Regions from separate parts of the Streptomyces daliensis genome, predicted to be linked through region 2. Evidence: riboswitches for the same ligand, from Rfam matches in the RefSeq annotation. Region 2 holds a riboswitch; each other region holds the start of a gene.
What was found. A riboswitch is a leader RNA that binds a small molecule or an ion and turns the genes downstream of it on or off. The one in region 2 is predicted to bind cobalamin.
Positions count from the first base shown of each region.

Region 1: it holds a riboswitch for cobalamin, as region 2 does, so the genes downstream of both, ACYVOO_RS06405 (CbtB domain-containing protein) here and metE (5-methyltetrahydropteroyltriglutamate--homocysteine S-methyltransferase) in region 2, are expected to answer to the same signal.
Region 3: it holds a riboswitch for cobalamin, as region 2 does, so the genes downstream of both, ACYVOO_RS10885 (cobalamin biosynthesis protein) here and metE (5-methyltetrahydropteroyltriglutamate--homocysteine S-methyltransferase) in region 2, are expected to answer to the same signal.
Region 4: it holds a riboswitch for cobalamin, as region 2 does, so the genes downstream of both, ACYVOO_RS24555 (ABC transporter substrate-binding protein) here and metE (5-methyltetrahydropteroyltriglutamate--homocysteine S-methyltransferase) in region 2, are expected to answer to the same signal.

Region 1 is NZ_BAAGSO010000029.1:772-8,435, forward strand. Features, by position in the region: gene ACYVOO_RS06390 (helix-turn-helix domain-containing protein) at 1-732, shown strand, start outside; gene ACYVOO_RS06395 (flavoprotein) at 729-1,256, shown strand; gene ACYVOO_RS06400 (glycoside hydrolase family 6 protein) at 1,612-2,712, opposite strand; cobalamin riboswitch at 3,142-3,282, shown strand; gene ACYVOO_RS06405 (CbtB domain-containing protein) at 3,315-3,542, shown strand; gene ACYVOO_RS06410 (CbtA family protein) at 3,559-4,470, shown strand; gene ACYVOO_RS06415 (NAD-dependent epimerase/dehydratase family protein) at 4,578-5,579, opposite strand; gene ACYVOO_RS06420 (class F sortase) at 5,674-6,390, opposite strand; gene ACYVOO_RS06425 (hypothetical protein) at 6,387-7,163, opposite strand; gene ACYVOO_RS06430 (HAD-IIA family hydrolase) at 7,317-7,664, opposite strand, start outside.
Region 2 is NZ_BAAGSO010000094.1:744,197-751,860, reverse strand. Features, by position in the region: gene lnt (apolipoprotein N-acyltransferase) at 1-865, opposite strand, end outside; gene ACYVOO_RS25855 (DUF2089 domain-containing protein) at 1,083-1,487, shown strand; gene ACYVOO_RS25850 (hypothetical protein) at 1,484-1,744, shown strand; gene ACYVOO_RS25845 (SHOCT-like domain-containing protein) at 1,806-2,237, shown strand; gene ACYVOO_RS25840 (nuclear transport factor 2 family protein) at 2,299-2,760, opposite strand; gene ACYVOO_RS25835 (hypothetical protein) at 2,835-4,589, opposite strand; cobalamin riboswitch at 4,807-5,029, shown strand; gene metE (5-methyltetrahydropteroyltriglutamate--homocysteine S-methyltransferase) at 5,174-7,510, shown strand.
Region 3 is NZ_BAAGSO010000052.1:8,448-16,111, reverse strand. Features, by position in the region: gene ACYVOO_RS10900 (lysozyme) at 1-116, shown strand, start outside; gene ACYVOO_RS10895 (inorganic phosphate transporter) at 335-1,759, shown strand; gene ACYVOO_RS10890 (hypothetical protein) at 1,809-2,024, shown strand; cobalamin riboswitch at 2,134-2,355, shown strand; gene ACYVOO_RS10885 (cobalamin biosynthesis protein) at 2,500-3,522, shown strand; gene ACYVOO_RS10880 (cobyric acid synthase) at 3,519-5,129, shown strand; gene cobN (cobaltochelatase subunit CobN) at 5,126-7,664, shown strand, end outside.
Region 4 is NZ_BAAGSO010000094.1:466,295-473,958, reverse strand. Features, by position in the region: gene ACYVOO_RS24560 (FecCD family ABC transporter permease) at 1-365, opposite strand, end outside; gene ACYVOO_RS24555 (ABC transporter substrate-binding protein) at 362-1,417, opposite strand; cobalamin riboswitch at 1,462-1,641, opposite strand; gene ACYVOO_RS24550 (hypothetical protein) at 1,838-2,053, shown strand; gene ACYVOO_RS24545 (Tm-1-like ATP-binding domain-containing protein) at 2,171-3,433, shown strand; gene ACYVOO_RS24540 (phosphoenolpyruvate hydrolase family protein) at 3,443-4,345, shown strand; gene ACYVOO_RS24535 (acyl-ACP desaturase) at 4,723-5,700, shown strand; gene ACYVOO_RS24530 (beta-ketoacyl-ACP synthase 3) at 5,788-6,936, shown strand; gene ACYVOO_RS24525 (GDSL-type esterase/lipase family protein) at 6,973-7,664, shown strand, end outside.

The DNA.
Region 1 (7,664 bases), on a different contig from region 2:
ACCGCGTCACTGCTGCACAAGTACGGTGCCAGTACGGCGATCACCGCAGGCATCGTTGCAGATCGGGCACTGGCTGCCGCGAAGGCGGCTGGCTCTCCGGTCGCCATCGGAGCGGCCTCCCGCCAGGTAGCACGGAGCCTGGCTCACCAGCAGCAACCAGCAGCAGCAGCGGCGTTCGCCGTGGATGCCGCCCGCAGTCTCGGTCCCGACCTGACATCTGGCGGCCCGGAAGGTCTCTCCACGCTCGGGATGCTCTACCTCGTCGCGGCCACTGCCACATCCACCGCGCAGCGGTCGTTGAACGTGGTGGAGCGGGCGAGCGGGTACATCGCGCAGGCGGCGGAAGCGGCAGACCAGCAGGGTGTTGATCTCAACGCCGACTGGACGATGTTCGGTCCCACCAACGTGCTTCTGCACCGGGTGGACGTGGCTGCGCGCTTCGAGGACGGGTGGTCAGCGCTGGAGGCAGCGGACGAGATTGACGCCGTCGCGTTCGACGGGATGGCTCGGGAGCGCAAAGCGCAACACCTCATCACGATGGCACGCGCCAGCCTCTTGACACGGCGCAAGAATGCTGCCGTCGAGTCTCTTCTTGAGGCGGCTCGAATCGCTCCCGAAGAGGTAATCGGGCGACAGACCACGATGGAACTGGTGAAAGACGTGTTACGGGCAGTTCCCATGCCGAGCGAGAAGTTGCGCGAGCTGGGCCGTCAATGTGGACTCCCCGCATGACGATTCTGTATCTGATCTCATGCGCGGCTGGGCCCACTCGGTACGTCGATGAGGCGGTACGCCTCGCGCAGCAGGACGGCTGGGACGTGTGCCTGATCCTCACGCCCTCGGCCGCCCGCTGGCACGGGGAGCGGCTGCACGAACTGGAGGAACTGACCGGGCGCACGGTGCGGTCGCAGTACAAGCTCCCCTGGGAAAAAGACGCGCTGCCACCCGCCGACGCGATGCTGGTGGCGCCGATGACGACGACAAGCGCCTGCAAGTGGGCGGCAGGGATTACCGACACGGTGGCCCTGGGGCTCCCGGCCGAGGGCGTGCACCTGGGAGTACCGGTCGTCGCGGCCCCATTCTGGAGCACGGCTCTCGGCGCGCAACCAGCGGTGGACCGGGCCGTCGAGACACTGAGGGAGCAGGGCGTGCGGGTGGTGTTCGGGCCGGGCGAGCCACATCCACCGAAGCACGGCGACTCGCGCGGATTCCCGTGGCGGCTGGCCCTGGACGCGGTACGCAAGGCAGTCGGGTGACCGCCGCGTAACGCTGTGCGCAGGGCAAAAGCTGGCCACGACAGTAGCCTCGCGGTACAACCGACATCATCGATCCCGAGCAGCACGCCCCCCTCATCGAGAACCCGCAGGGCGAAGTGACGCAGAATGACGCATTCAGCGACTAGCATCCCAGGTCACGAAGGGTGCTCCCCGCACACGCGGGGGTGGTCCCCCGGGCTCGGTGTTTCCCCCGCCGTCGCAGGGGTGCTCCCCGCACGCGCGGGGGTGGTCCCCCCGACCGGCTCGCCGAGCGCTACCTCAACCGGTGCTCCCCGCACGCGCGGGGGTGGTCCCGCCGCATCACCGAGTGATCTGCTGACGACCGCCGGAAACGTCAGCCCTTCGTGTTGCGGGCCAGGTCCAGCGCGTACTCGGGCCACCACTCGCCCGCCTTCGGGCCGCCCTTGCACTCCCCGTCGGACTCGCCGGGGCGCTTGATCCACAGATAGGCGTCGACCAGCGGCTCGCCCGTCTTCGTGGTGGGCGCCTTGCCGAGGGCTCGGCCCTCGGGGTTGCACCACGCCTCCTCGTCGGCCGCCGCGTTCTCGACGGGGCCGTTGCCGTTGCGGCTGGTGTCCACGACGAACGGCTTGTTGCCGATCATCGGGGAGACCTTCTTGCCGTACGCCACGTTCGAGGCGGTGGTCTGGTAGTTGGAGACGTTCAGCGCGAAGCCGTCCGCCTTGTCGATGCCCGCGCGCCGCAGCGGCTCCACGAGACCGCCCGGATCGCGCACCCAGTCGGGGTTGCCCGCGTCCAGGTACACCTTGGTCTTCGACAGGCCCTTGAGCTTGGTCACGGCCTCGTTCAGCAGCGCGTACCGCTCGTCGTGGAACTCCTGGGGCGTGCAGCCCTCGGCCAGCAGGTGCGGGATCGCGTCCGGTTCGACGATCACCGTGGCCGCGCGGTCCCCGATGCCCTTGACGACCTTGTCGAGCCAGTCGCGGTAGGCGCCCGCGTCCGCCGCGCCGCCCTTCGAGTACTGGCCGCAGTCGCGGTGCGGGAGGTTGTAGAGCACGAGCAGCGCTTCGCGGTCGGCCTTGGCCGCGGCGCTGGTCAGCTTCTCCGTCTGGCCCTGGGGGTCTTCGGTGCCGACCCACTCGGCCACGGGCTGCTTCGCGATCTTGTCGATCAGCGCCGCCTCGTCGGCCTTGTCCGCGCCGCGGTACTCGGCGGCCTGACGCGCGGCGTTGCCCTGCGGGTTGACCCAGTACGGGGCGACGGACCTGGGCCGCTGCCCGGCCTCGCCCGACTTCTCGCCACCCCCGCCGGAACCACCGTCCGACGACGAGAAGCACCCGGCCAGCAGCAGCACAGCCCCCACGGCCGCGCCGCCCGCGACGCACCTCGTACGCGTACGGGTACGCGCACGAGTACGGGCGCCCGTACCCGGATGGGCACTCCCGCTCCTCCCGCCGGCGTAGTTGCCGTACATCCACTCCCCCTCGGCCGCACTGACCGGGAGACACTCCCCCGGCCCCCTGGAACACACCGGACCTGGCCATCGTGTCACAGGGCCACGCGCTGGCCGCGAAACTGTCGTGCAGCTGTTACGGGTGGCCGCCGCGGGCCTCCCGTGCCCCGGACCACGGCCTTACCCGCCCGTCAACTCGGCCTGAAACCAGGGGTGTAGGCCGGATCGTTGCGTGACGGGTCACGCGGGACGTTCTACGGTGACCCCGAGGCCCTGGACCCCGGCCTCGCACGCTCCCCTTCTCCGGGCCCCTTCCTCTCGCAGGCCCGGAGACAGGGACAAGGGTGCCCGGCCGGAGTCCTCCTGAGGGGGGAGTGGATCCCCGCCGGGCACCCCGCACAGGCCGTATTGACAGTGGACATGCCAGGCTGGGACTCTCCGAGCGGTACATATTCATACTGAGGCGACGGTGCGCAGGAACCCGGTGCGATTCCGGGACGGTCCCGCCACTGTGTCCGTGAGGCCGGGGCGCGCGCACGCCGCCCGGGGCCGCACGGGAGTCAGGAACTGACCTGTCGCTTCTCCGCCAACGGGGCGTGGAAACCCCAGGAGGAGGCACGCGGATGTCCCTGCACACCGCTCAACCGACCGCGACCGGTGCGGCCCTTCCCGAGGCCGATGTCACGATCCGCTCGCGCGATTGGCTCATCGCCGCCGCGGCGGCCATCGTCGCGCTGATCGCGCTCTACGCCGTCTTCGTCGACAACGGCAACATCATCTCGGCCACCGGCAGCTATCTGCACGAGTTCTCGCACGACGGCAGGCACCTCTTCGGCGCCCCCTGCCACTGACGGGACGCCTGCGCACATGACACCCGCATCCTCATCACCGGCTTCCCCTTCACCGCCCGTTTCCTCCCCTTCTACGTCTTCTCACCCTTCTCCCGTCTCGTCGGCGTCGGCCCCGTATCCGCTGCTGCCCCTGCTGCGCAGAGGGCTCGCGGCCGGTGGCGTGGCCGGGCTGCTCTCGGGGCTCTTCTCGCTGCTCCTCGCCGAGCCCCTGATGGACAGGGCGATCGGGCTGGAGGAGAAGCGCGCGGCTGCCGAGCACGCCCACGCGCACGGGGGCGGCGGGCAGGCGCACTCGCACGCGGCGGAGGCCGAGGAACTGTTCTCCCGTGGCACCCAGCACTTCGGCCTGGTGGTCACCGCCGTGGTCGTCGGGCTCGCCATCGGCGTCTTCTTCGCCCTGGCGTATGTGCTCGTCCACCGCACCCGCACGCTCCACGACCGCCCCTGGGAGCGGGCGCTGACCCTCGCGGGCGCCGGGTTCCTCGCCCTGTCGCTGCTGCCCGCGCTGCGCTATCCCGCCAATCCGCCCGGCGTCGGCGACAGCGGCACCGTCTCCGAACGGCAGGCGCTGTGGGTCGCCGCGCTCGCCATCGGCGTGCTCGGCATGCTGCTGGCCTGGCAACTGCACGTACGGCTCGGCCGCGCGGGGCACGGCGCTCCGGTGCGCCAGCTCGCCGCGGCTGCCGCCGCGGCCGGCACGCTCGCGGTGCTCTTCCTGCTCCCTGGCAACCCCGACCCCGTGCCGGTGCCCGCGCCGCTGCTGTGGGACTTCCGGGTGCTCTCGCTGGCCTCGCACGTGCTGCTGTGGGCGGCGCTCGGCGTCACCTTCGGCGCGCTGGGGCTGCGCGCGGCACGTGCCGGACAGGGACAGGGTGCGCGGACCTCGCGGACCACGGCGGAGCCCGCCGGGGCGTCCGGGGACGCGTAACGGCACGTCGCACGCGGTGCCGTGGGGCGGTGAGCGGGGTACGTGGCCCGCTCACCGCCCTGCCCCGGCCCGCCCGTCGTCGGGCCCGGCCCGTCGGACGCGGCCCGTCAGGTGCGGGCGGCCAGGACGCGCGCCTCCCGGTCCGGATCCAGCCCGGCCCGCCAGCCGTCCCGCACGGGCGGCGGCCCGTCCAGGCCCCGCAGCCACTCCCACGTCGCCGCCACGGTGTCCGCGACGGGACGGCAGCGCAGCCCTGCGGCCAGCGCCCTGGACACATCGCCCCCGAACAGCGCGTCCCACTGCTCCCCCGGCGGGGCCCAGACGGGCAGCTCGGTCCACGGCTCGACGCCCGCCGCGAGGATGGTCTCCGGAGCGGTCCAGCACAGTTCGGCGCCGGACCCCGTGACGCGTACGCACTCCTCCAGCAGCTCGCCCATGGTGGCGTGGCCCGGCGGGCTCACCAGGTTGTAAGGACCGCTCAGCCGCCGCTCCACCGCGTCGGCCGTCCAGCGGGCGAGGTCGCGCGCGTCGATGTACTGGAGGCCCAGATCCCGCGGTCCCGGAGCCAGTACCGGCCCGCCGCGCGCGATCCGCGCCAGCCACCAGGGCAGCCGCCCGAGGTTCTCGTACGGGCCGAGGACGAGCCCCGCGCGCACCAGCAGCGCCCGGTCGCCGAAGGCGTCCAGCGCGGCCAGTTCCCCGCCGCGCTTGGCCCGCGCGTAGGGCACGTCAGCGCCGTCGTCGCCGTCGTCCGGCGAGGCATCCAGCACGGGTCCGTCCTCGTCCAGTCCCAGCGCGACCGGTGGCGCGTAGACCGAGCGGCTGGAGACGTACACGTACCGGTCCACGCGGTCCGCGAGCAGCCGCGCCGCGTCCCGTACCGCCGACGGGGCCCACGACCAGGTGTCGACGACGGCGTCCCACTCCCCCTCGGCCAGGGTCGTCAGGCCGTCCTCCGTGCCGTGCCGGTCCCCGCGCAGGGCCGTGACGCCGGGCGGGGGCGTGTGGCGTCCCCGGTGGAAGACGGTCACCTCCCAGCCCCGTGACAGCGCCTCCTCGGCGACAGCGCGCCCCACGAACTCCGTACCGCCCAATAACAGAAGTCTCATGCACCGACTTTCCCCTCCCGCGTCCCCTCGCGGAACCGCCGCACGCTCACAGCGCAATCGGGGAAGCGGAGGGCCGAGGTCAGGGAGTCGGGGTTCAGGAGCCGGCGGGGGTGCCGCGCGAACCGGTGAGGTAGGCGGAGACGACGACGTTGGAGGTGTAGGCCCGCCGTTCGTGGTCGAAGGCGCCGCCGCAGGTGAGCAGGCGGAGTTCGGACCGGCCGCGCACGGCGGGCCCGTAGACCTCGCGCGCGTCGAAGTCCTCGTGGCGCACGACCTTCGTCCGCTCGACGGTGAACTCGGCGACGGTGCCGTCCGACCTGGTGACCTCGATCCTCGTGCCCCGGTCGGCGCTGCTGAGCCCGTAGAAGACGGCCTTGTGCCGCTCGGTGTCCACATGCCCGACGATCAGCGAGGCGCCCCGGGCGCCCGGTACGGGTCCGGCGCCGTACCAGCCCGCGAGCCCCGGCCTGCTGTACGGGGGTGCCGCTATGCCGCCGTGCCCTTCGACGCCGCGCGCGATCACGGGGGCGCGGACACCGAGGGCGCCGATGCGCAGCTTCACAGGGCGTGGTGTGCCAGGGAGCGGATCGTGGGCCGCGGGCAGGCGCTGGGTTCCGGCGGCGGCGCCACGGGTGCGGGAGTCGTCGCCGAACACGGCGCCGCTCCGCCCGCCTTCGGTCAGCTCGCGCCCCCACAGCCACAGCCCGAGCAGCAGCACGGCCCAGGCCACGCCCGTGGTGAGCCTGCTCCGGGCCGACGTCCTGGGCTCGCCGTCCGGGGTGTCCGGGGGCAGCTCGGACGCCGGGCTCACGAGTCCGCTTCGGCCGCTCGGTCGGCCGCGCCGCGTGCGTTGCTTGTGTCGGTGCCCGTGTCGGGCGGGAGGGGGCTCGTCGCGGGCCCCGTCGCAGGATGCGCATCCGGTGCGGGCGTGGGCGTGGTGTTCCGGTACTCGGCACGCCGTCGTCGGAGCGCGAGCGCGGCGCCCGCCACCATCAGCGCGGCCCCGGCCGCGAACACCGGCCAGGCCGCCTGGGTGAGCGGTCCGGGGCGCGTGCCCTCGTCCGCCATGGCGCCGCCGCCTGCCCGTACGGGTGCGGAGGGCGAGGGGGGCGGGCCCGGCGCGGGCGCGGCATCGTCGACGGTGACGGAGCCCCTGGCCACCCGGCCCCCGTCGCAGGAGACCGTGACGCCGTGTGCGCCCTGTTCCGCCGAGGCGCTGAGCGTGGCACGCGCGGTGAGTCCGCCGTCGGCGGCGAGCCGCAGGGGCGCGTCGTCGGCGAAGGCGGGGGAACGGGCGAGGCCCGTGTCGTCCCCGCAGCCGTCGACGTGGACATCGACCTCGCCGCCGGGACGTGCCGAGGGCGGGTTGACCAGCGCCGGACCCGGGCGCGAGGCGTGCGGGGCGCTCGGAGCATGCGGGGCGCCCTCGCCGTCCGCGAACGCGGTGCCCTGCGCGAGGCCGAGCGACGTGCCCAGCGCCGCCGTGGCCAGGAGCGCGAGGGCGAGGGGGTGTTGGGCCGCGGTGAGCGTGCGCGTGCGCGGGGTGCCGTCGGCGGCGGGGGTGGACGTGAGGTCGCTCCGCATGGTGAACCTCCGGGTCGGTCACTCCCGACGGTCCCCGCGCCCGCGCCCCTCCGCATCCGGAGAGGCCGCTTACTACTCCGTACGGTGACGTCCGCTCACGCCCTCACGCGGCCCGCGCCGTCCACCGTCCGGCACCTGCCGCCCCGCGTCCGCTCAGACGCGGTCCACCAGGTCGGCGATCGAGTCGACGACGGTCGTCGGGCGGTACGGGAAGGTGTCCACCTCGTCGGGTGCCGTGAGCCCTGTCAGCACGAGGAAGGTCTCCAGGCCCGCCTCCATCCCGGCCCGTACGTCGGTGTCCATGCGGTCGCCGATCATGGCGGAGGTCTCGGAGTGCGCCCCGATGGCGTTCAGCCCGGCGCGCATCATCAGCGGGTTGGGCTTGCCGACGAAGTACGGGTGCCGTCCCGTGGCCTTGGTGATCAGCGCGGCGACGGACCCGGTGGCGGGCAGCGCGCCCTCGGCGGAGGGGCCGGTCTCGTCCGGGTTGGTGGCGATGAA
Region 2 (7,664 bases):
CCGTCGCGCGGGAGAGCGACGCGAGCCGTGCGCGCAGCCGGGGGTGTTCGGCCAGGTCGTAGCCGACGCTGCTCTCGCCCCAGACGATCAGGTCCAGCCCATGGTGCTCGCGGGCCAGGGAGCGGCTCAGCTCCTCGTTGCGCGTGAAGCGCGCGTCCGCCGACATGCCGCCGCCCGACTGGACGACGCCCACCCGCAGCGAGTCCCCGGTCTCCTCCTCGGGCAGCGGCACCCACGCCCACGTACCGCCGACGACCACGGCCACCGCGGCCAGCGCCGAGACGGCCGAGACGGCGGGCAGCCGAGTGGGCGCGCCGCGCGCGGCGAGCAGCGCCGCCAGCGAGGTGTTCACGGCGACGACGACGAAGCTGATCAGCCACACCCCGCCCACCGAGGCCAGCCGCAGCGCGGGCGTCACCTGCCACTGGCTCGCCCCGAGCAGCCCCCAGGGCCCGCCCAGCCCCTGCCACGAGCGGACCAGCTCCACCATCAGCCAGGCGGAGGGCAGCAGCAGTACGGCGGCGGCGAGCCGCCCCGGACCGGGGCGCCCCTCCAGCAGCCGCCGCACCAGCCACCCCCAGGGCGCCCACAGCAGACCGAGCAGCGCCGCCAGCACGAGGATGAAGACGTGCAGGCTCGGCAGCAGCCAGTGGTGCACGGCGAGCATGAAGCCCGTACCGCCGAGCCAGCCGGTGAAGGCCGCCCTGCGCCCTGTCGGTGCCGCGCGGGCCAGCAGCATCCAGGGGACGAGGGCCGCGTAGGCGAGCCACCACAGCGCCGGCGCGGGGAAGGCCAGCGCGGGCACGGCGCCCGCCACCACGGCGAGCGCTCCCCACGCCCACCGGGACTCCAGCGCCACCCGCATTCCGCGCCCTCCTTCGCCCCGCCTGACACGCAGTCCGACTGTCGGATCAGCAGATCACCAGTGTGCGGGAGGGAGTCCGTACGGGCGAGGGCGCGCCCGCGGGGCCGCGTTGACGCCGAGGGCGCGACGGTCGAGGCGCCACTGAGGAGTGAATCAAATAAATTAAGTTTTTCGCGTTGACGACTTAAAAAAGTGAAGCTACAAATAAACCAAGAGCATGTCGTCGAGGACCGAGGAACCGAGAGCAGGGGAGCCGAGGGTGGACTGGCAGGAACTGACGGACCTGACGCAGGGGCAGCCGTTCGTGGTCGAGCGGGTCCGGCTCACCGGCAGCGGCGTCGCGGTCGAGGGGCAGTTCGAGCCGCCGCAACTGGCGCAGCTCGGCGTGGACGACCAGGTGTTCGTCGCCGCGTTCGTGCGGTCACACGGTTCGATCAAGGAAATGGAGCGGATCTTCGGGGTGAGCTACCCGACGGTCAAGGCCCGTCTGAACCGGATCGCCGAGCGACTGGAGTTCGTCGAAACCGATCCCGCGCCCAGCGGCGCAGACGTCGTCGACCGCCTGCGGCGGGGGGAGATCAGCGCCCAGGAGGCGCTGGCCGAGCTGGAGCGGTCCCGGTGATCCCGCTGCTGGTGACGGTGGGCTACCGCCGTTCCGACGGCCGCCGTCGGCGGCTGTACGTCCCGGTTCCGCCGGTGCTGCTGGTGCTGTCGCCGCTGCTGCTGCTCGCCGTGCCGGCCGGGCTGGTCGCCTGCCTCGTCTTCCGGGTGAGCCCGGGGGGAGCGCTGCGTGGCACCGGGCGGCTGCTGTGGGCGCTGCCCGGCACTCGGATCGAGATCGAGCAGGGCCGCACGGCCCTGCTGATAAGCGTCAGATGAGTCGGAGTCGGAGTCGGAGTCGGAGCCGAAACCGGAGCCGGAACCGGAGGGGAAGAACGACATGAACGAGCAGAGCCGTCAGATCCTGGAGATGCTGGCCGAGGGCAAGATCAGCGCGGACGAGGCCGAGCGGCTGCTGGAAGCGCTCGAACGCGAGCGGCCCCGGGCCGCACCGGGGGACGCGCCCCGCGCGAAGACCCGGCCCAAGTACCTGCGCGTGATGGTGAACTCGGCGGAGACCGCGGACGGCGACGGGCCGAGCCACGTCAACATCCAGGTCCCGCTCCAGCTCCTGCGTGCCGGGGTCCGGCTCGCGAGCCTCGTCCCTCCGCAGGCGCTCACCAAGGTCAGCGCGGAGCTGAACAAGTCGGGGGTGCCGATCGATCTCACCGAGCTGAAGCCGCAGCACATCGAGGAGCTTGTCGAGCACCTGGAGGAGGTGTCGGTGGGCGTCGTCGACCGCGACGCGAAGGTGCAGGTCTTCTGCGAGTGACGGCGCTGGGCGGGGTGGTGCGGTGCCTGGTGGCGACGGCACGCCGTCGTCGCCGGACGGCCTAGCGGCGCCATTTCTCGTGTGCCACCACATGCGTCAGGCGCCAGCCCGCCTCCGTGCGCCGTGCCGTGAACGCGTAGCGGCCACCGCACTCGAAGTCCGGCGCTGCCGACTCGGCGCTCCCGGACCGCATCGGGTTGTAGTAGTCGGCACGTACGGTCGCCGTCGCGCCGTCGGTCTCCACGTGGCGGTCGACGATCAGGTGCTGGCGCGTGGGGAAGAAGAGGCCCAGGGTCTCCGTCAGCCAGCGCACCATGGTCTCGACGTCGCCCTCGGCGCCGCCCGCCGAGCGGTAGTCGGCCCGCCCCTCCGGTGCGAAGAGCGCCCGGTACTCGTCCCAGTCGCCGTCGTCGACGGCCGCCGCGTAACCGGTGACCAGGTCGTCGACCGCCATCCGGTCCCACAGCGCCGCCACCCCGCGCTCGTCCTGTGCCCGCATCTCGACTGCCCGCTGCTCGGCCATCGGCACAGTGTGCGGTGCGTGGCCCGAGGAAGGTAGCCCCGCGCACCACAGCGCACCCCCGCGCACCCCCGCGTTCACCGTGCTCTGGACAGCGGCACGCCCATGAACGAGGCCCAGCGGGCGCCGAGTTCGGTCTTCCACAGGGCCTGGAGGTCGGCGTCGTGCAGGATCCAGCCCGTGGTCAGCTCGGTGTCCGGTGTGCGCAGGCTGTTGTCCAGCTGGTTGAGCGCGGCGCGGGCGCAGTCCTCGCTCCACTGGCCGTCGTCCGCGTAGCGCCCCGGCCGGAAGGCCGGGGCGAGCGGGATGGCCAGGGCCAGGAAGCAGGCCGCGTTGTAGTGCGCGAGCCATCCGACGCCGGGGCGCCGCAGCGGGCCCCAGAAGCGCGAGGTGGGGCGCCCCGGCAGCGGCGTCGCGTGCCAGGCCGCGTCGTGGACGCCGCCGCGCAGCGAGTGCCCGCGCTGCGGGTACAGCAGCCGCAGATGGCCGGGACCGCGGCTGCCGCTCATCACCTGGCGGGCGACCCGCTCGAACGCGGTCTCCACCTCGCGTTGAATCTCGCGCAGTCGCGGCGAGTCGTCCGGTGTGCGCAGCGCCCCGCCCATGGTGTGGCCCGCGCGGGCGATGACGATCGCGCCGCGGAACGTGCTGCGGCGGCTGCGCCGCGCGGGCAGCGGCAGCGGGGTGAGCCAGGACGACCAGTAGCGCCGCTCGCCCGGGTTCCACCGTCCGCCGGGCACGACCGTACGGGCCCAGCACCGCGCCAGCGCGCGCCGCCGCAGCCGCCGTTCGAGGTCGTCGAAGTGCCGGTTGGCGGTGTCGTGCAGGCGCTCCATCTCGTTCTCGGACAGGCGCGGGGAGCCCCTGCGTACCGGGGTGGAGCCGCGCGAGTAGGCGATGGCGGTGCGGTACGCGGTCTCGATGTGGCCCGGCCACAGCTCGGTGCAGCGCTGGTAGATGTCGATGGCCTTCGCGTACTCCTTGGGCCGGTAGGAGCCCACCCGTTCGTGCAGCGCCGCCTGGTGGAGGCGGAGGGTGAGGTTGCCCGGCGAGTACTCGGCGGCGTCGGCGAAGGCGCGCAGCGCGGCGGCGTACCGCCGGGGGACGCTGTAGGCCAGCAGCGGCGCGGGCAGCGGACGGGCCTGTTCGCGCGCCTGCGCCTTCTCCTGCTCGGTGACGCCGTGCCGGAACCGCGCGTAGCCCCGCACGTCGTGGTCCCAGCGCTCCCAGCGGGGGATGCGGCGGCGCATCGCGGGGAGGCCGCGCACGCTGACGGTGGTGTAGCAGGCGAGCGTCTCCACCAGTTGCTCGTCCCGCGGCTTCTCGACGACGGTGGCCGCCACGATCTGCCCCTGCGGCGCCCGCACGATCCGTACGGAGACCCGGCGCAGCCCCTCCTCGACCGGCTCCATCTCGGTGAGGTGGACGTGGAACGCGCGCGGTCTGGACACCGCGAGCCGCACCACGGACTCCAGCCAGCCGTGCGGGGTGGACGACGCCTGCGGCGAGGGTGCGACGGGGGTGGGCGAGGCGGCGCCGGGCGCGAGCAGCGAGTCGTTCGACGTGGCGCTCAGATGCACCGCGAGATGGGCGGCCAGTTCACGGCACGCCTGGCGCCGCGCGGCGGCGGAACCGTCGCCTCCGTTCCCGCTCCCGGTCTCGCCGTCGCCAGGGTCGGGGCGTACCACGAGGGGGAGGATGCGGCCCTGGCCCCTGAGGTACTGCGCGGCCGAGGTGACGGCACGGGAGAGCAGGACGATGAGCAGGCCGCCGAAGGCGGCGAAGATCCAGACGGCGACGCCGCTCGCGATTCTGATCCCCGTCTGGTCCATGGCCGTCTCCCCAGTCCATGGCCGCCTCCCCGCTGTCCAGGGACGCGGTGCCTCAGTGCGGTGCCTCATCGTGGCAGCGGAACTCGCGGCTCAGTAGGGAGCGCACGCCACGCCGCGCACGCCACGTCGCCGCGCGCCGGGCCGCGCCATGGGCCCCGCCGTCCGACGGGTCGGCAGCGTGCACCGGGGCGCACTGTTCAGTGCCGTTCCGCCGACGTAGGGTGGGCGGCGCAGTCGGTTCGCCCTGCCCTCCAGGCAGGCGCGTCGCAAGAGGGAATCCGGTGAGAATCCGGAGCTGCCCCGCAGCGGTGAGCGGAAACGACCGCCGTCATCAGCACTGGGCCCAGGAAGGGCCCGGGAAGCGACGGCCAGTAGGTGCCGGGCGAGAAGCGCCCGGCGGGTCCGCGAGTCCGAAGACCTGCCAACTGTCCGCGTACGAAACCCGTGCGCGGAGATCTCGGTGACCTCGAGGGCGGGTCGGCGGTACGGGAAGGGCGCGGACGGCGTGCGCCTCCCGTGAGCCTTTCCTTCGTCTCCTCGCTCGGCCTCCGGGGTCACTGACACGACTCGCGAAGGAGAGTTGAGTGACCAGCAAGTCCGCAGCCGCGGCAACCCGCGCCACCGTCCACGGATACCCCCGCCAGGGCCCCAAGAGGGAACTCAAGAAGGCAGTCGAGGGCTACTGGAAGGGCCGGGTCACCGCAGAAGCCCTGCGGGAGACCGCGGCCACCCTGCGCCGGGAGAACTGGCGGCGCCTCGCCGACGCCGGGATCGACGAGGTTCCCACCGGGGACTTCTCGTACTACGACCATGTGCTGGACACCACCGTGATGGTCGGCGCCGTCCCCGAGCGGCACCGCGACGCCGTGGACACCGACGCGCTGGACGGCTACTTCGCCATGGCACGCGGCACCCAGGAGACCGCGCCCCTGGAGATGACCAAGTGGTTCGACACCAACTACCACTACCTGGTGCCCGAACTGGGCCCCGGCACGGTCTTCACCGCCGACTCCGCCAAGCCCGTCGGAGAGCTGAGGGAGGCGTTGGCACTGGGGCACACCGCGCGGCCCGTGCTCGTCGGACCCGTCACCTATCTCCTTCTCGCCAAGCCCGCGCCCGGCGTGGCGGACGGCTTCGCGCCGCTCACACTGCTGGACCGGCTGCTGCCCGTGTACGCCGAGGTGCTGGCCGATCTGCGGGCAGCGGGCGCCGAATGGGTGCAGCTCGACGAACCGGCCCTCGCCCAGGACCGCACGGCGGCCGAACTGAACGCGGCCGAGCGCGCCTACCGCGAACTGGGCGCCCTCGCCGACCGGCCCAAGCTGCTGGTCGCCTCCTACTTCGACCGCCTCGGCGAGGCACTGGCCGTGCTGGCCAAGTCGCCCGTTGAGGGGCTGGCCCTGGACTTCACCGGGCCCGGCGCCGCCAACCTGGACGACCTGGCACGCGCGGGCGGACTGCCGGGCAAGCGGCTCGTCGCGGGCGTCGTCGACGGCCGCAACGTATGGATCAACAACCTGGAGAAGTCGCTGGGCACCCTCGCTTCCCTCCTCGGCCTCGCGGAACGGGTGGACGTCGCGCCGTCCTGCTCGCTGCTGCACGTGCCACTGGACGCCGCCGCCGAACGCGACGTCGACCCGCAGATCGCGCGCTGGCTCGCCTTCGCCCGGCAGAAGACCGAGGAGGTCGTCACCCTGGCCCGCGGCCTGAGCGGCGGCACCGACCTCATCACCGGGCGGCTCTCCGCCAACCGCGCCGACCTCGCCTCCCGCGCCTCCTCCGCGCTGACCAGCGACCCCGCCGTCCGCGCGCGCTGCGCGGCGGCCACACCGGCCGACGCGCGCCGTGCGCAGCCGTATCCGGAGCGCACGGCGGCGCAGCGCGCCCGCCTGGGGCTGCCGCTGCTGCCGACCACCACCATCGGCTCGTTCCCGCAGACGGCGGAACTGCGCACGGCCCGCGCCGAGCTGCGGAGCGGACGCATCGACGGCACCGCGTACGACCAGCGCATCGCCACCGAGATCCGCGAGGTGCTGGCCTTCCAGGAGGAGGCGGGCCTGGACGTCCTGGTGCACGGCGAGCCCGAACGCAACGACATGGTCCAGTACTTCGCCGAGCGGCTGAACGGCTACCTCGCCACCCAGCACGGCTGGGTGCAGTCCTACGGCACCCGCTATGTGCGCCCGCCGATCCTGGCGGGCGACATCTCGCGGCCCGAGCCGATGACCGTCGCCTGGACCACGTACGCGCAGTCGCTCACGGACCGTCCTGTCAAGGGCATGCTGACGGGCCCCGTCACGATGCTGGCCTGGTCCTTCGTGCGCGACGACCAGCCGCTGGGGGAGACCGCGCGGCAGGTGGCACTGGCCCTGCGCGACGAGGTCCAGGACCTGGAGGGCGCGGGCACCGCCGTCATCCAGGTCGACGAGCCCGCGCTGCGCGAGACCCTGCCGCTGCGGGCCGCCGACAGGGAGGCGTACCTCGACTGGGCCACCGAGGCGTTCCGGCTCACCACGAGCGGCGTACGCGCGGACACCCAGATCCACACGCACATGTGCTACGCGGAGTTCGGCGACATCGTCTCCGCGATCGAGGCGCTCGACGCGGACGTCATCAGCCTCGAAGCGGCCCGCTCCCATATGCAGGTGGCGGACGAACTGGCCACCGTCGGCTATCCGCGCGAGGTCGGCCCCGGTGTCTACGACATCCACTCGCCGCGCGTGCCCGGCGCGGACGAGGCAGCGGCGCTGTTGCGCAAGGGACTTGAGGCGATCCCCGCCGAACGGCTGTGGGTCAACCCCGACTGCGGTCTGAAGACCCGGGGCTGGACGGAGGTGCGCGCCTCGCTGGAGCACCTGGTCGAGGCGGCGCGCACCGTACGGGCCGGACTGCCGCCGACGCCGACGCCGACGCGGCGGTAACGGCGCAACGGCCCCCCTGAGCGGCGGGTTGCGGCAAGCAGGTGGCCTCGCGCCGGAGCCCGCCCTGCCCACCGGGCGTTCGCCTGCCCGGTGTGCCACGCCCTCGCGGCGGTACGTACGGTCCTCTTCCGCGTACCGCCGCGGGGGCGATCTC
Region 3 (7,664 bases), on a different contig from region 2:
CTGCCGGATGGGGTACGCGTACCATCTGGCAGTACGCGAACAAGGGCAAGCTGCCGGGTGACCAGAATCTCTTCAACGGTTCGATGGCCCAGCTCAGACGCTACGCGCGCGGCTGACCCGCGCCCCTTCCCCCCACGTTTCCCCAAGGGGCCACCGGGGCCCCGGCGGTGATCACAGAACACACGGGAGGGCGCGCGCAAGCGCCCCGGAAGCGCCGCTCACAACAGGCGTCAGGTAGTGACACTCCGACGCCTGCCGCAGTTCACCTTCCGTTCACCCGTGCTTCTTACGTTCACCGAGTCATTAACCTTCGAACTGATTGTGGCCTGGGTGAATGGAACACATCACGCTTCTCATCGGGATCGTGATCGTCACGGCCTTGGTGTTCGACTTTACGAACGGCTTCCACGACACGGCCAACGCCATGGCCACCACCATTTCCACGGGGGCCCTCAAGCCCAAGACCGCGGTGGCGATGTCGGCGGCCCTCAACCTCGTCGGCGCGTTCCTCTCGGTCGAGGTGGCCAAGACCATCTCGTCGGGAATCATTGACGAAGGCTCCGGTATCCGGCCCGAAGTGATCTTCGCGGGTCTCGTCGGCGCCATCATCTGGAACCTGCTGACCTGGCTGGCGGGCCTCCCCTCCAGCTCCTCCCACGCCCTGATGGGCGGCCTCATCGGCGCCACCGTCGCCTCCGTCGGCCTCGGGGCCGTCAACGCCGACGTCGTCGTGATGAAGGTCCTCATCCCGGCACTCGCGGCGCCGCTCGTCGCGGGCATCGCAGCCCTCGTCGCGACGCGGCTGACGTACCGGCTCGCCCGGCACGCCGACGAAGGCCAGACCGCCAAGGGCTACCGCGCGGGCCAGATCACCTCGGCAGCGCTCGTCTCCCTCGCGCACGGCACCAACGACGCGCAGAAGACCATGGGTGTGATCACGCTCGCGCTGATCACCGGCGGCGCCCTCGCGCCGAGCGCCGACCCACCGGTGTGGGTCATCGCCGCAGCCGGCATCGCCATAGCGGCCGGTACGTACCTCGGCGGCTGGCGGATCATCCGCACCATGGGCAAGGGCATCACCGACATCCAGCCCCCGCAGGGCTTCGCGGCCCAGACCAGCGCTGCGGCCACCATCCTGGCCTCCTCGCACATCGGCTTCTCCCTCTCCACCACCCACGTCTGCTCCGGCGCCGTCATGGGCTCCGGGCTCGGCCGCAAGGGCGGCGTCGTGCGCTGGTCGACGGCGGGCCGGATGGTCACGGGCTGGGCGCTGACCCTCCCCGCTGCCGGTCTCGTCGCCGCGGGTTCGGCCCTGCTGGCCGACCAGGGCGACTGGGGCGTGGCCACGGTCGCGGTCCTCGCGCTGGCGATCTGCCTCACCATCTGGGCGCTCTCTCGGCGCCAGCCGGTGGACCACACCAACGTGAACGACGTCCACGACGGCGCGGCCCCCGCACCGGCCGACGGCACCGGTGTTCCCGGTGTTCTCGGCGACGCGGACGAGCCCGCCGGTGTCGTCACCGCGGCCATGCGCTCCGTCGCACCGCCTCCGGCCCCCGGCACGCCCGTCACCTCCGAGGCGGCGGCAGCGGCCCTGGGCGCTGACACGGCCGACGGGACCTCGTCCGATGAGAGCGACGGGACCGCCTCCGAGCCCCGGCCCGGGCATGTGCCGTTCGCAGGGGCGGAGCCCACGCTTCCGGAGCCCCGCCCGCGCGCGGGCACCGCGGCACGTCCCCGGTCCGGCGTCCCCTCCTAGAGGCCCCGGCACCCCACCCCCCGTCCAGGAAGTCAGAAGGAAGACCGCTATGAACATCGACTGGGCCGCTCTCGGCCAGGTCTTCGGCGTCAGCCTCGTGGCGACGGTCGGCCTGGTGGGCGTGTTCACGCTCGGCATCGTCGGCTCCTCGGCCCGCAAGGCGGACGGCACCGGCGCCCCGGCGCTCGCCCGCACCGGTGCCTACGCCTGCTTCGCGCTGTGCGCGGCGGCCGTGGCGTTCGGCATCTACCTCATCGCCGCCTAGCGACGACGGCGTTCTCACGAGGGGTACGAGCGGTTGCTCGTACCCCTCGTCCGTGTGCGCCCGTGTGTCTCCTCACACTCTCCCGTCGCAGGTCAGGGCGAGTTGACGCCCTCTCGTGAACCGTGGTGGACTTCCCGTTGCCCAACGGCGGCAGGAGAGGAAGCCGGTGCGAATCCGGCGCGGTCCCGCCACTGTCACCGGGGAGCGCTCCCCAACCAGAAGGTCACGGCCCACGCGCACATGCGGGCTGGAAGGCCGGGGAGGGGGTCCGTACGACACCCCCTGAGCGCCGATCCGGGAGCCAGGAGACTCTCACCGCCGGTCACGTCGAGCCAGGGCGAGGACCCTGAGTGAGGACACCGCCATGCCCGGCTTCACCGCCAACGAACTCCTGGCCGCACGCCCTGACGTGGGCACGGCACGCCCGGTGCCCACCACGGCACCGGCCCTACGAGGCATGACGGCGCGCTGACGGATGCGGGCCCCACGCGCCCACGCCTGTGGCGCAGCCCTCGGATTCCTCGGCGATCTGCTGCTCGGTGACCCCCGGCGCGGCCACCCCGTGGCCGCCTTCGGGCGCGCCGCCGGTGCGGCCGAGCGCCGCCTGTGGCGCGACCGGCGCGACAGCGGCGCCGCCTACACGGCCCTGTGCGTCGCGGGCGCCGTCGCCGCTGCGACGGCGCTGTCGCGCGCCGCGCGTGCGGCGGACCACCGTACGAACAGCACCGGCACCGTGGCCGTCGGCCACGGTCCCGCGAGCGTCGCCCTCACCGCGGGCGTCACCTGGACCGTGCTCGGCGGCGCCGGGCTGGTCCGCGAGGCACGCGCCGTCGGCGCCGCGCTGGAGGCGGGCGAGCTGGCGGCGGCGCGGCGGCGGCTGCCCCATCTGTGCGGACGCGACCCCCAGGCGCTGGACGCCGACGGGATCGCGCGCGCCGTGGTCGAGTCCGTCGCCGAGAACACGTCGGACGCGGTCGTGGGCGCCCTCGTGTGGGGCGCGCTGGCCGGGGTGCCCGGGATGGCGGGCTTCCGCGCCGTCAACACGCTCGACGCGATGGTCGGCCACCGCTCCCCCCGCCATTTGCGCTTCGGCTGGGCTTCGGCGCGGCTCGACGACGTCGCGGGCTGGCCCGGTGCCCGGCTCACCGCCGTCCTCGCAGCGCTCGCGGGCCCGGACCCGCGCGGCGCGCTGCGCGCCTGGCGTACGGACGCGCACCGCCACCCGAGCCCCAACGCGGGTCCCGTGGAGGCCGCGTTCGCCGGTGCGCTGGGCGTACGGCTGGGCGGGACGCTCTCCTACGGCGGGCGCACCGAGCACAGGCCCGTGCTCAACTCGCCCGGGCGTGCCGTGGAGACCGGTGACATCGCGCGCGCGGCGCACCTGTCGCGTCGCGTCGGCGTGCTCGCGCTCGCGGTGACCGCGGCGGGGCGGCTCGCCGCCGGGGCTGCGTATTCCCAGTACTCCCGCGTGCGCGGGCGACGGAAGGGGACCTCGTGAACAACGGCACGGCCGGCAGAACCGGCACCAGCACCGGCACCGGCGCTCCGGGCGGCGGCCTGCTCGTCGCGGGCACGACCTCCGACGCGGGCAAGAGCGTCGTCACCGCGGGCATCTGCCGCTGGCTGGCCCGCAAGGGCGTGAAGGTCGCCCCGTTCAAGGCCCAGAACATGTCGCTGAACTCCTTCGTCACCCGCGAGGGCGCCGAGATCGGCCGCGCCCAGGCCATGCAGGCGGCGGCGGCCATGGTGGAACCCAGCGCGCTGATGAACCCCGTACTGCTGAAGCCGGGCGGCGACCGCACCAGCCAGGTCGTGCTGCTGGGCAGGCCCGTGGGCGAACTCAGCGCACGCGGCTACCACGAGGGCCGCCAGGAGAAGCTGCTGGCCACGGTCACCGACTGCCTCGACGAGCTGCGCCGCACCCACGACGCCGTCATCTGCGAGGGCGCGGGCAGCCCCGCCGAGATCAACCTGCGGCGCAGCGACATCGTCAACATGGGCCTCGCCCGTGCCGGACGGCTGCCCGTCGTGGTCGTCGGCGACATCGACCGGGGCGGCGTCTTCGCGTCCTTCTTCGGCACGACGGCGCTGCTGGCCCCCGAGGACCAGGAACTCCTCGCGGGCTACCTCGTCAACAAGTTCCGCGGCGACGTGTCCCTGCTGGAGCCAGGGCTCGACATGCTGCGCCGCATCACGGGGCGCCGGTCCTTCGGGGTGCTGCCCTTCCGGCACGGTCTGGGCATCGACGAGGAGGACGGGCTGCGCGTGTCGCTGCGCGGCACCGTGCGCGAGTCCACCGTCGCGCCCCCGCACGGCACCGACGTGCTGCGGGTCGCGGTGCTCCCCGTACCGCTGATGTCGAACTTCACCGACGTGGACGCGCTGGCCGCCGAACCAGGCGTCGTCGTCCGCTTCACCGACAGGCCGGAGGAGCTGGCCGACGCCGATCTCGTCGTCGTGCCCGGCACCCGCGGCACCGTGCGCGCGCTGGAGTGGCTGCGGGAGCGCGGGCTGGCGCAAGCGCTGGTGCGGCGCGCCGCCGAAGGGCGTCCCGTGCTGGGCATCTGCGGCGGCTACCAGTTGCTGGGCGAGCGCATCGAGGACGAGGTCGAGTCGCGGGCCGGAACCGTCGACGGGCTCGGGCTGCTGCCCCTGCGGGTGCGGTTCGCGGCGGAGAAGACCCTCGCGCGGCCGGGCGGCACGGCGCTGGGCGAGCACGTCGAGGGATACGAGATCCACCACGGTGTGGCCGAGGTGCTGGGCGGGGACGCATTCTTCTCCGATCCCCTGGGCAACAGCCTGGACGGGTGCCGGGTGGGCGCCGTCAGGGGGACGCACTGGCACGGATCGCTGGAGAGCGACGGTTTCCGGCGTGCGCTGCTGCGCCGGGTCGCGGAGGAGGCGGGCCGCGACGGCTTCGTCCCCGCACCGGACACGAGCTTCGCCGCGCTGCGCGAGGAGCAGTTGGATCGCCTGGGCGATCTGATCGAGGAACACGCCGATACGGACGCGCTGCTGCGGCTGATCGAGTCGGGCCCGCCCAAGGGCCTGCCGTTCATCGCCCCGGGAGCGCCCGACGCTGGAGACGCGGGAGTACGCGCATGAGCACTGCGGACGCCAAGAACACACAGGACGGCCCGGGCACCGTCCTGCTGCTGTCCACCTCCGACACGGACCTGCTCGCCGCCCGCGCCTCGGACGCCGGGTACCGGATCGCCAACCCCACCCGGGTGGACGCGGCCGAGGACCTGCCGGGGCTGCTGGAGGGCGCCGACGTCGCGGTCGTACGGCTGCTCGGCGGGAAGCGGGCCTGGGAGGACGGGCTCGCGGCGCTGAAGGCGTCCGGGGTGCCGACCGTGCTGCTGGGCGGCGAGTCCGTGCCGGACGCGGAGCTGATGGCCGAGTCCAGCGTCCCGGCCGGGCTCGTCGCGGAGGCGCTGAAGTACCTGGTCGAGGGCGGCCCGGAGAACCTGACGCAGCTCGCGCGGTTCCTCTCCGACACGGTGCTGATGAGCGGCGAGGGCTTTGAACCGCCCGCCGCGATGCCGCAGTACGGGGTGCACGGCTCGTACGTGCCGGAGCCGGGGCGTCCGACGGTGGGCGTGCTCTTCTACCGGGCGCACGAGATGTCGGGCAACACCGCCTTCGTCGAGACGCTGTGCGACGCCATCGAGGCGCGCGGCGTCAACGCGCTGCCCGTCTACTGCGGTTCGCTGCGCGGCGCAGAGCAGGGGCTCTACGACCTGCTCGGCCAGACCGACGCGATCGTCGCCACCGTGCTCGCCTCCGGTGGCACCCGGGCCAGCGACGCGTCCGCCGGGGGCGACGACGAGGCGTGGGACATCGGCGCGCTGGCCGAGCTGGACGTGCCGCTGATCCAGGGCATGTGCCTGACCAGTTCACGCAAGGCGTGGTCCGAGTCGGACGCGGCGCTCTCGCCGATGGACGCGGCCATGCAGGTCGCGATCCCCGAGTTCGACGGGCGGATCATCAGCGTCCCCTTCTCCTTCAAGGAGGACGGGCCCGACGGGGTGCCGGTCTACACAGCCGACCCGGAGCGTGCCGCGCGCGTCGCGGGCATCGCGGCACGGCACGCGGCGCTGCGGCACAAGCCGAACGCCGAGAAGAGGATCGCCCTCGTCTTCACCGCGTACCCGACGAAGCACTCGCGCGTCGGCAACGCCGTCGGTCTTGACACGCCCGCCTCCGCCGTGAAGGTGCTCGACGCGCTGCGCGAGGCCGGTTACGGCGTCTCCGGCTACCCCGACAACGGCGACGAGCTGATCCACCGCCTCATCGCCGCGGGCGGCCACGACGTGGAGTGGCTGACCGAGGAGCAGTTGGCGGCGGCGCCCGCGCGCGTCCCGCTGGCGGACTACCGGCAGTGGTTCGCCTCGCTGGACCCGGAGCTGCGCGACAGCATGACCGAGGCGTGGGGCGAGCCGCCAGGCGAGCTGTACGTGGACGGCGAGGACATCGTGCTCGCCTCGCTCCAGTTCGGGAACGTCGTGGTGATGATCCAGCCGCCGCGCGGCTTCGGCGAGAACCCGATCGCGATCTACCACGACCCGGACATGGCACCCTCGCACCACTACATGGCCGCCTACCGGTGGATGGAGCACACCTTCGGCGCCGACGCCGTGGTGCACATGGGCAAGCACGGCACCATGGAGTGGCTGCCGGGCAAGGGCCTGGGCATGTCGGCCTCCTGCGCGCCCGACGCGGTGCTGGGCGACCTGCCGCTGATCTACCCCTTCATCGTCAACGACCCGGGCGAGGGCACCCAGGCCAAGCGGCGCGGCCACGCGACCGTCGTGGACCACCTGGTGCCGCCGATGGCCCGCGCCGACTCCTACGGCGATCTGGCCAAGCTGGAGCAGCTCCTCGACGAGTACGCGCTCGTCTCCGACTTGGACCCGGACAAGGCGCCGGCCGTGCGCAGCCAGATCTGGACGCTGGTGCGGGCAGCGGAGCTGCACCACGACCTGCACGTGGACGAGCAGCCTGGCGAGGACGAGTTCGACGACTTCGTCATGCACATCGACGGCTGGCTGTGCGAGATCAAGGACGTGCAGATCCGCGACGGGCTGCACATCCTGGGCGGCGGGCCAGAGGGCGAGCCCCGCGTCAACCTGGCGCTGGCCGTGCTGCGCTCCGCGCAGGTGTGGGGCGGCGTCGGCGGGGCCCTGCCGGGCCTGCGGGCCGCGCTCGCCGAGCACTTCGGGCTGACGGAGTCCGAGCTGCTGGCCGAGCCGGGCGCGAGGATCGAGGTGCCGGAGTCGCTGACGGCGCTGGCCGACGGCCCGGCCCGTACGGCCTCGGACGCCGTCGATCTGCTGGAGCGGCTGGCGCGCGACCTCGCCGAGGCGATGGAGGCCCGCGGCTGGGAGACCGAGGCGGCGGGTCCTGTGGTGGCCTCGGTGCTGGGCGTGGAACTCGGGGACGCGGTGCGGGTGCTGGAGTTCGCGGCCGAGGAGCTGGTGCCCCGGCTGGAGCGCACGACCGACGAGATCGGCAACGTGCTGCACGCGCTGGAGGGCGGCTACGTCCCCGCAGGGCCCTCGGGCTCGCCGACGCGCGGCCTGGTCAACGTGCTGCCGACGGGCCGCAACTTCTACTCCGTCGACCCCAAGGCCATCC
Region 4 (7,664 bases), 280 kb from region 2:
GCACCGCACACCGCCGCGAGCAGGGTGCGCGGCAGCCGCAGCTCCCACACGATGCCCTCGCGGATCGGCGTCAGCCCGGCCTCGGCACCCCCGAGGCGCTCGGCCACCACCCGCCACACGTCGCCGACGCGCAGTGCCGCGGGCCCGATGGTGATGGCCACCGCCACGGACAGCGCGAGCAGCAGCACCCCCGCGGCCCACAGCACCGCCGCGCCGGTCCCGGTGCGCGCGGCCCGCGCGCTCCACGCCCGCGCGGCACGTAGGCGCGCGGCGGGTGTCGGACCGTCGGCGCCGTCCCGTGCGGCCGGTGCGGGCGCGGCGGGCGCGTCGGGCGTGGCGGGTGTGCGTTCGCGCGGCGTACTCAACCGGCGAGACCGAACGTCCGCAGGCCCTTCGCGACCTTCTCGATCCCCTCGACCGTGCGGATCGACGGATTCATCGCGGCGCCGCTCAGCAGCACATACCGCTTCTTCTCCACGGCCTTCATATGGCGGGTGACCGGGTTGGACTCCAGCCACTTGATCTTCGCAGCGGCGGTCTCGGCCGTCTGGCTCTTCCGGCTCAGATCGCCGAGGACGATCACGTCGGGATCGCGGTCCGCGACCCGCTCCCAGTTGATCTGCGGCCACTCGTCGTGTGTGTCGTCGAAGACGTTCTCCGCGCCGACGGCGCGCGTGATGATGCCCGGCGCACCGCAGCACCCGGCCAGATACGGCGACTCGGAGTTGGCGAACCAGTACATCAGCCGGGTGTCCGACGCTTCGACGTCCTCCGTCGCCTTCGCGGTGCGCGCCTTCAGCTCCGCGATCAGCTTCTCGCCGCGCTTCTCCACGCCGAACGCCTCGGCCAGGTCCCTGACCTCGCCGTAGACGTCGTCCATGCGCAGCGGCCTCGCGCGCTCGCCGTCGCCGCTCCCGCCGTTCTCCTTGGCGCAGTCGGTGGGGGAGAGGTACGTCGGCACGCCCAGCTTCTCGAAGTCCCCGCGCGGGGCCACCCCGCCCTTGCCGAGCGTCGACTCGAAGGATGCCGCCACGAAGTCCGGTTCCTCCTCCAGCACCCGTTCAAAGGAGGGCGCGTTGTCCGCGAGCCGCTCGACCTTGGCGTTCTCCTCGCCCAGGCCCCTGGCGACGGGGTCGGTCCAGGTCGCGGTGCCCGCCATGCGGTCGGCGAGGCCGAGGGAGAGCAGGATCTCCGTCGTGCCCTGGTTCAGCGAGACGGCCCGCCGGGGCGGGGAGTCGACGGTGACCTTCTCGCCGCAGTTCTCCAGCGTGCGCGGATAGCCCCCGGACGCCGCGGACTTCCCGGAACCCTCGCCCCCGGAGCCCTTTGTGCCGCAGGCGGCCGTCAGCGCCATCAGAGAGGTGAGGAGTACGGCCGCGATGCGGGTACGGCGTGAGGTCGCCACCACAGTTCCCATCCGTCAGAGGCCCAGTCGCGAGGCCCGGCGTCCTTCCGCCCCGGTGCCGGGGCGGACCGCCAGCAGGTCTTCGGACTCGGGACTCCCACGGGCCGAGCGCCTTCCCGGACTCCTCCAGTGGCCTCTGCTCGCCCGCCCTGTCCCTCACCGCTGCGCGTCAGTTCCGGGTTCGCACCGGATTCCCTGACCCCATCAGGGGTTCGACTGGCGTCGGCAAGCTATCACACGGACCTGGGCGGTTCGCCCGGCGGACGGTGCGCTGAGCTGCGAGGACGGGACGCGGGCCAGGGGACGGAGGAGCGGTGCGCCGGGCCGTCAGGACATCGAGGGCGGTTGACGCCTTACGCGTCGGGTAGAAGCGCCACCGAGTCCCAAGGGCCAGCCGCGGCACACGCGGCTCACCGAGCAGAGGGAGGCACCATGCGCACCCGTACCCGCCGCACGCCGACCACCGCAGCCCTGCGCAGAGTCGCCCTGCGCGCCGTCAGAAGGATCGCGCACCCCGCACGCGTCCGCTCCGGCACGGGCCACCCGCACCGCGACCTGAACCGCCCGCGCCCCGGCGCCCACACCCTGCGCCCGTACCAGGTGACACCCCACGACGCGCTCCAGCGCCGGGGCCCCACCACACTCTGAGGGGCCGCTGAGAGGCCGCTCCCGCGCGCCTCGCCCGTCCGCGTCCGTACCCCGGTCTTTACCTGCCACCGTCGCACCACCCAGGATCGGATCATCGTCGAGCGAAGGAGCGCCGGGATGGCGACGGTGGTACTGGTCGGGACCCTGGACACCAAGGGCGCGGAGTACGCCTGGCTGAGCGCGCGGTTACGGGAGCTAGGCTGCGAGGTGGTACTCGTCGACGCCGGGGTGCGACGCGTCCCGCCGGGCACACCGGCCGCCGACGTGTCGGGCGAGGCCGTCGCACGCGCCGCGGGACACGACTTGGAGCGACTGCGCGCGGCGGGAGACCGCAACACGGCGGTGACGGCCATGGCGGAGGGCGCAGAGCACGTCGTGCGGGACCTGTACGAGGCGGGCCGCCTGCACGCACTGCTGGCGGTCGGCGGCAGCGGCGGCTCGTTCATCGCGGCCCGCGCGATGCGCGCGCTCCCCGTCGGGGTGCCCAAGCTGCTGGTGAGCACCATGGCGGGCGGGGACGTGGGCCCGTACGTGGGCAGCGGCGATGTCACGCTGATGCACAGCGTGGTGGACATCGCCGGGATCAACTCCGTCTCGCGGCTCGTACTCGGCAACGCGGCAGCCGCGGCCGCCGGTATGGCCGCGCACAGGGCACGCGCCGTGGCGGAGCCCGGACCGCGGGGGCGCAAGGTCATCGGCGCGACGATGTTCGGCGTCACCACGCCCGCGGTGGACGCGGCACGGGGACGCCTGGAGGAACTCGGCTACGAGGTGCTGGTCTTCCACGCCACGGGCGTGGGCGGCCGGGCCCTGGAGAGGCTCGCCGCCGACGGCCAACTGGACGGTGTGCTGGACCTGACGACGACCGAACTGGCCGACGACCTCGTCGGCGGTGTGCTCAGCGCGGGCCCCGACCGGCTCACGGCGGCGGGCGCCGCCGCGCTCCCGCAGGTCGTCGCACCGGGCGCTCTGGACATGGTCAACTTCGGCCCCGAGGCAACCGTTCCCGAGCGTTTCGCCGCGCGGCGCCTGCTCGTCCACAACCCCACCGTCACCCTCATGCGGACCAGTACGGAGGAGATGGCGGCCCTCGGCACGGCACTGGGCACGAAGCTCGGCGCGGCGAAGGGGCCCGTCTCCGTCTTCTGGCCGCTGCGCGGGGTGTCGGCGGTGGACGCGCCGGACGGCCCGTTCGAGGACCGGACGGCGGACGGCGCGTGCCTCGACGCACTGCGCGCGGCGGTGGAGGGCACCGCGGTCCGCCTGCACGTAGTGGACGCACACCTCAACGACGCCGTCTTCGCGACGGCCGCCGCCGACCATCTGCACGAGCTGATCGTGCGACGCGACCACGTTCCGGCGGGCACCCCCGCCGTCTGACGGGTGGTCATGCCCGCCACCACGGTCACCAGCACGACCACCACCACTGCCACCGCCACCGCCACCGAGCGAACGGAGAGACGAGAGATGGACCGTACCGAGGCCCTCGCACGCCTGCGTGCCCAGGCGGACGCCGGACGGCCGGTGATCGGCGCGGGAGCGGGCACGGGCCTGTCCGCCAAGTGCGCCGAGGCGGGCGGCGCCGACCTGCTCATCATCTACAACTCGGGCCGCTACCGCATGGCGGGCCGCGGCTCGCTCGCCGGGCTCCTGCCCTACGGGGACGCCAACGCCATCGTCGTGGACATGGCCGGCGAGGTGCTGCCCGTCGTACGGGACACACCGGTGCTCGCGGGCGTGTGCGGCTCCGACCCCTTCCGCGTCATGGGGCACTTCCTCGACCAGCTCAAGGCCATGGGCTTCACCGGGGTGCAGAACTTCCCCACGGTCGGCCTCTACGACGGCGTCTTCCGGGCCAACCTGGAGGAGACCGGCATGGGCTTCGGCCTGGAGATCGACATGATCCGGCAGGCACACGAACGCGACCTCCTCACCGCGCCGTACGCCTTCGACCCCGATCAGGCAGCCGAGCTGGCCAGGGCGGGTGCCGACGTCCTGGTGCCCCACGTCGGGCTCACCACCAAGGGCTCCATCGGCGCGGCCACGGCCATGACGCTCGACCAGGCGGCCCGCGCCGTACAGGAGATGCACGACGCGGCGAAGCGGGTCTCCCCGGACATCCTCGTCCTGTGCCACGGCGGCCCGATCGCCGAGCCCGAGGACGCCCGCTACGTCCTGGAGCACACCTCGGGCGTCGTGGGCTTCTTCGGCGCCTCGTCGATGGAACGACTCCCCACCGAACGCGCCATCACGGAGCAGGCCCGCGCCTTCAAGTCGCTGTCACTGGGCTGATGAAGGTGCCGGTCTTGGCGCGCGCATTTCCCGTTCTCGGCCGTTCCTCACAATTCGCGGGGATGGTGTGCGTTGAATTCCGTGAAAGGCGGTTGCGGTGTTCTGCGGAGCCTGCGGACCGGCTGGTTCCGTATGTTGTGCGGCCCTGCCTCCGAATTCCCGCTGCTGGTGCGGATTCCGTGCGGAAAAATATGATGATGGGTACCGGTGCAGGTAGGTGGACCACGCTGTGACGTGATGCGGAGCGCGCGATGCGGGGGCCGGTGGAACTCCCGTGAGGGCGGGGTGCTTTATCGCTCCGGAAATTTGTTGCGGTGTCAGCCGATAGGAGTAAGCGGCCCTTTCCCTTTTCCTGGGCGGCATTTAGCGTGGCGTTCATGACGGAGAAGCGCCAGGCAACGGAAAAGGGCAATCGTTCGGCTGAGCATCTGCTCGCCGAATTGGAACCCGCGGTGGTGCGGCAGTTGGAGCGCCATCTGGAGACGGCACGTGAATGGTTTCCCCACGAGTACGTTCCGTGGAGCGAGGGGGAGAACTTCGACGGGCCCTTGGGCGGCCGGCCCTGGGAGCCCAAGCAGAGCCGCCTGGCGCCCGCCGTCCGCACCGCACTGATCGTCAACCTCCTCACCGAGGACAACCTCCCCATCTACCACCACCAGGCAGGGGCCAACATCGGCCGCGAAGGCGCCTGGGGGGAGTGGCTGTACCGCTGGACGGCGGAGGAGGACCGGCACGCGACGGCGATCCGCGGCTTTCTCCACACGACGCGCGCGGTGGACCCGGTCGCCCTGGAACGCACGCGCATGCAGCACATGAGCGCCGAGTGGGACCCCGGAACCCCCTCCGGGCTGCACGCCATCGCCTATGTGACGGTGCAGGAGCTGGCCACGCGGGTCGCGCACCGCAACACCGGGAAGGTCAGCGAGGACGAGGACTGCGTGCGCCTGCTGAGCCGTATCGCGCTCGACGAGAACCTGCACATGGTCTTCTACCGCGAGGTCTTCCGGGACGCGCTGGAACTCGCCCCGGCCCAGGCGCTGGCCGCCTTCGCGGACACCCTGGAGAACTTCGCCATGCCGGGCAGCAACGCGCCGGGCTTCCCCCGCATGGCCGCGGAGATCGCCCGCGCGGGCATCTACAACCTGCGCGTCCACCACGACGAGGTCGTCACGCCACTGCTGCGCTCGCTGGGCGTGCTCGACATGACGGGGCTCGACGCGGAGGGGACGCACGCCCAGCAGCGCATCGCGGCGCACGCCGCCGGACTCGACGCCAAGGCGCGGCGGTTCGACGAACTGTGGGCGGAGCGGGAGGAGATCGCGCGGCGCGCGCCGCACCCGCGCCAGGGCGGTTAGCGCCGCACGTCCGGCGAACAGCGAACGCGCCACTGCGCGCCGCACCACGAGACGCCACCACGAGACGTACAGCGAGAGGAACGCGCCATGACCCTGCCCGCACCCACCCACACCGCGGCGCCCCGCGCGCCCGCCCGCGCGCACGCGCAGGTGCTGTCCCTCGGCGAGTACCGGCCACGGCGGGCCGTCTCCAACGAGGAGCTGATCCAGGAGCGCCGGCTCAGCACCACCGACGACTGGGTCCGCCAGCGCACCGGGATCGCCTCGCGCCGGCTGGCGGAGGAGCACGAGTCGCTGCCCTACATGGGCGCGCGGGCCGCCGAGGAGGCCCTGCGGCGCGGCGGGTTCGCGCCCGAGGACGTCGACTGCGTCCTCGCCGCCTCGATGAGCAACCTGGCGGGCGGCTCCCCGCTGGCCAGGAGGATCGCGGAGGAACTGGGCGCACGGCCCCGGACGGCACTGGACGTCTCCGCCGCCTGCGCGGGCTTCTGCGTCTGCCTGGAGGTGGCCCGCGGCATGGTGACCGCGCACGGGTACCGGCGCGTGCTGATCGTCGGCGCCGAGCGGATGACGGACATCGTCGACCCGTACGACAGGACCACCAGCGTGATCTTCGCGGACGGCGCGGGCGCGGCGCTGGTCACCCCGGCCGACGAGCCCGCCATCGGCGCCGTCTCCTGGCGGACCGACGGCGAACGGCGCGATCTGCTCAGCCGCTCGGGCACGCCTCCGGAGCCGGACCGCGCCGCGCTCGCCGGTGCGACGACGACGATGGCGGCGGCGACACCGGCGTCCGCATCGGCCGTGACCACCTCAGCCGCGTCCGCATCGGTGTCCGTCGAGCACGTCGAGCACGTCGAGCCCGCCGAGGGGGCGCGGGACGGGTATCTGCGGATGCGCGGGCCCGAGCTGTACCGCTGGGTCATGGCCCATGTGCCAGGCGCGGCACGGACCGCCGTCCACAGGGCCGGGGTGTCCATGGAGGATCTGCGCGCCTTCGTCCCGCACCAGGCCAACGACCGCATCACCACCGCGCTGTGCACGGCGCTCGGCATCCAGGAGGACACCGTCGTCGCCCGCGACGTGGTCTCGACGGGCAACACCTCCGCCGCCTCCGTCCCCATGGCCACGGCGCGGCTGCTGCGTGAACGCCCTGACCTCGCCGGTGAACTGGCCCTGCTCGTCGGGTTCGGCGCGGGCGTCACCGTCGCCGCGCAGGTCGTCCGCCTGCCCTGACCCAGTTTGTCCCCTCACCCCCAGGAGTTCAGCATCATGGGTTCCTTCCCCTGCGGCGCCCGCCGCACCAAGCACCGCAAACCCACGACCGCGTCCCTCGCCAGGACCGTCACCAGGTCGCTCGGCCGCGCCTACGCGCGCACCGTCCTGCGGCCCCTGCTGCACATCGACCCGCGTGCAGCGCTCGACGCCAGCGGCCTCTACGTCGCCCCTGGCCCCGGCCCCCGGCCGCAGGACCGCACCATCCGGCTCGCCGTCGTCGGTGACTCCGGTGCCCTCGGCCTGGGCGTCGAGAAGCGCGAGCAGACGACCGGCGCCCTGCTGGCCGGGACCCTCGCGCGCGCCCTCGACCACCCCGTGCAGCTCAAGGTGTGCGGTGCCGTCGGCGCCAGTACGCACGGGATGTCCCGCTGCGTCGCCAGGGCCCGTAAGCACAACCCCCAGTGCGTCGTGATCATCGTCGGCGGAAACGACACACTGCTGCCCCGCCCGGTGCGCTGGGCGGCGCGGCGGCTGGGCCGCTACGTGGAACAGCTCGTCATCCAGGGGGCGTCCGTCGTCGTCGCCACCGCGCCCGATACGGGTAGCTGCCCCCTTTTCCCCGGCCCGGTGCGCAGGCTGCTGAGCTGGCGTTCGCGCAGGATGGGCGAGTTCCAGGCCCTGCACGCGGTACGGAGCGGGGCCCGCGTGGTCTCGCTCAGCGACACCGTCTTCCGCGAGCGCCCCGA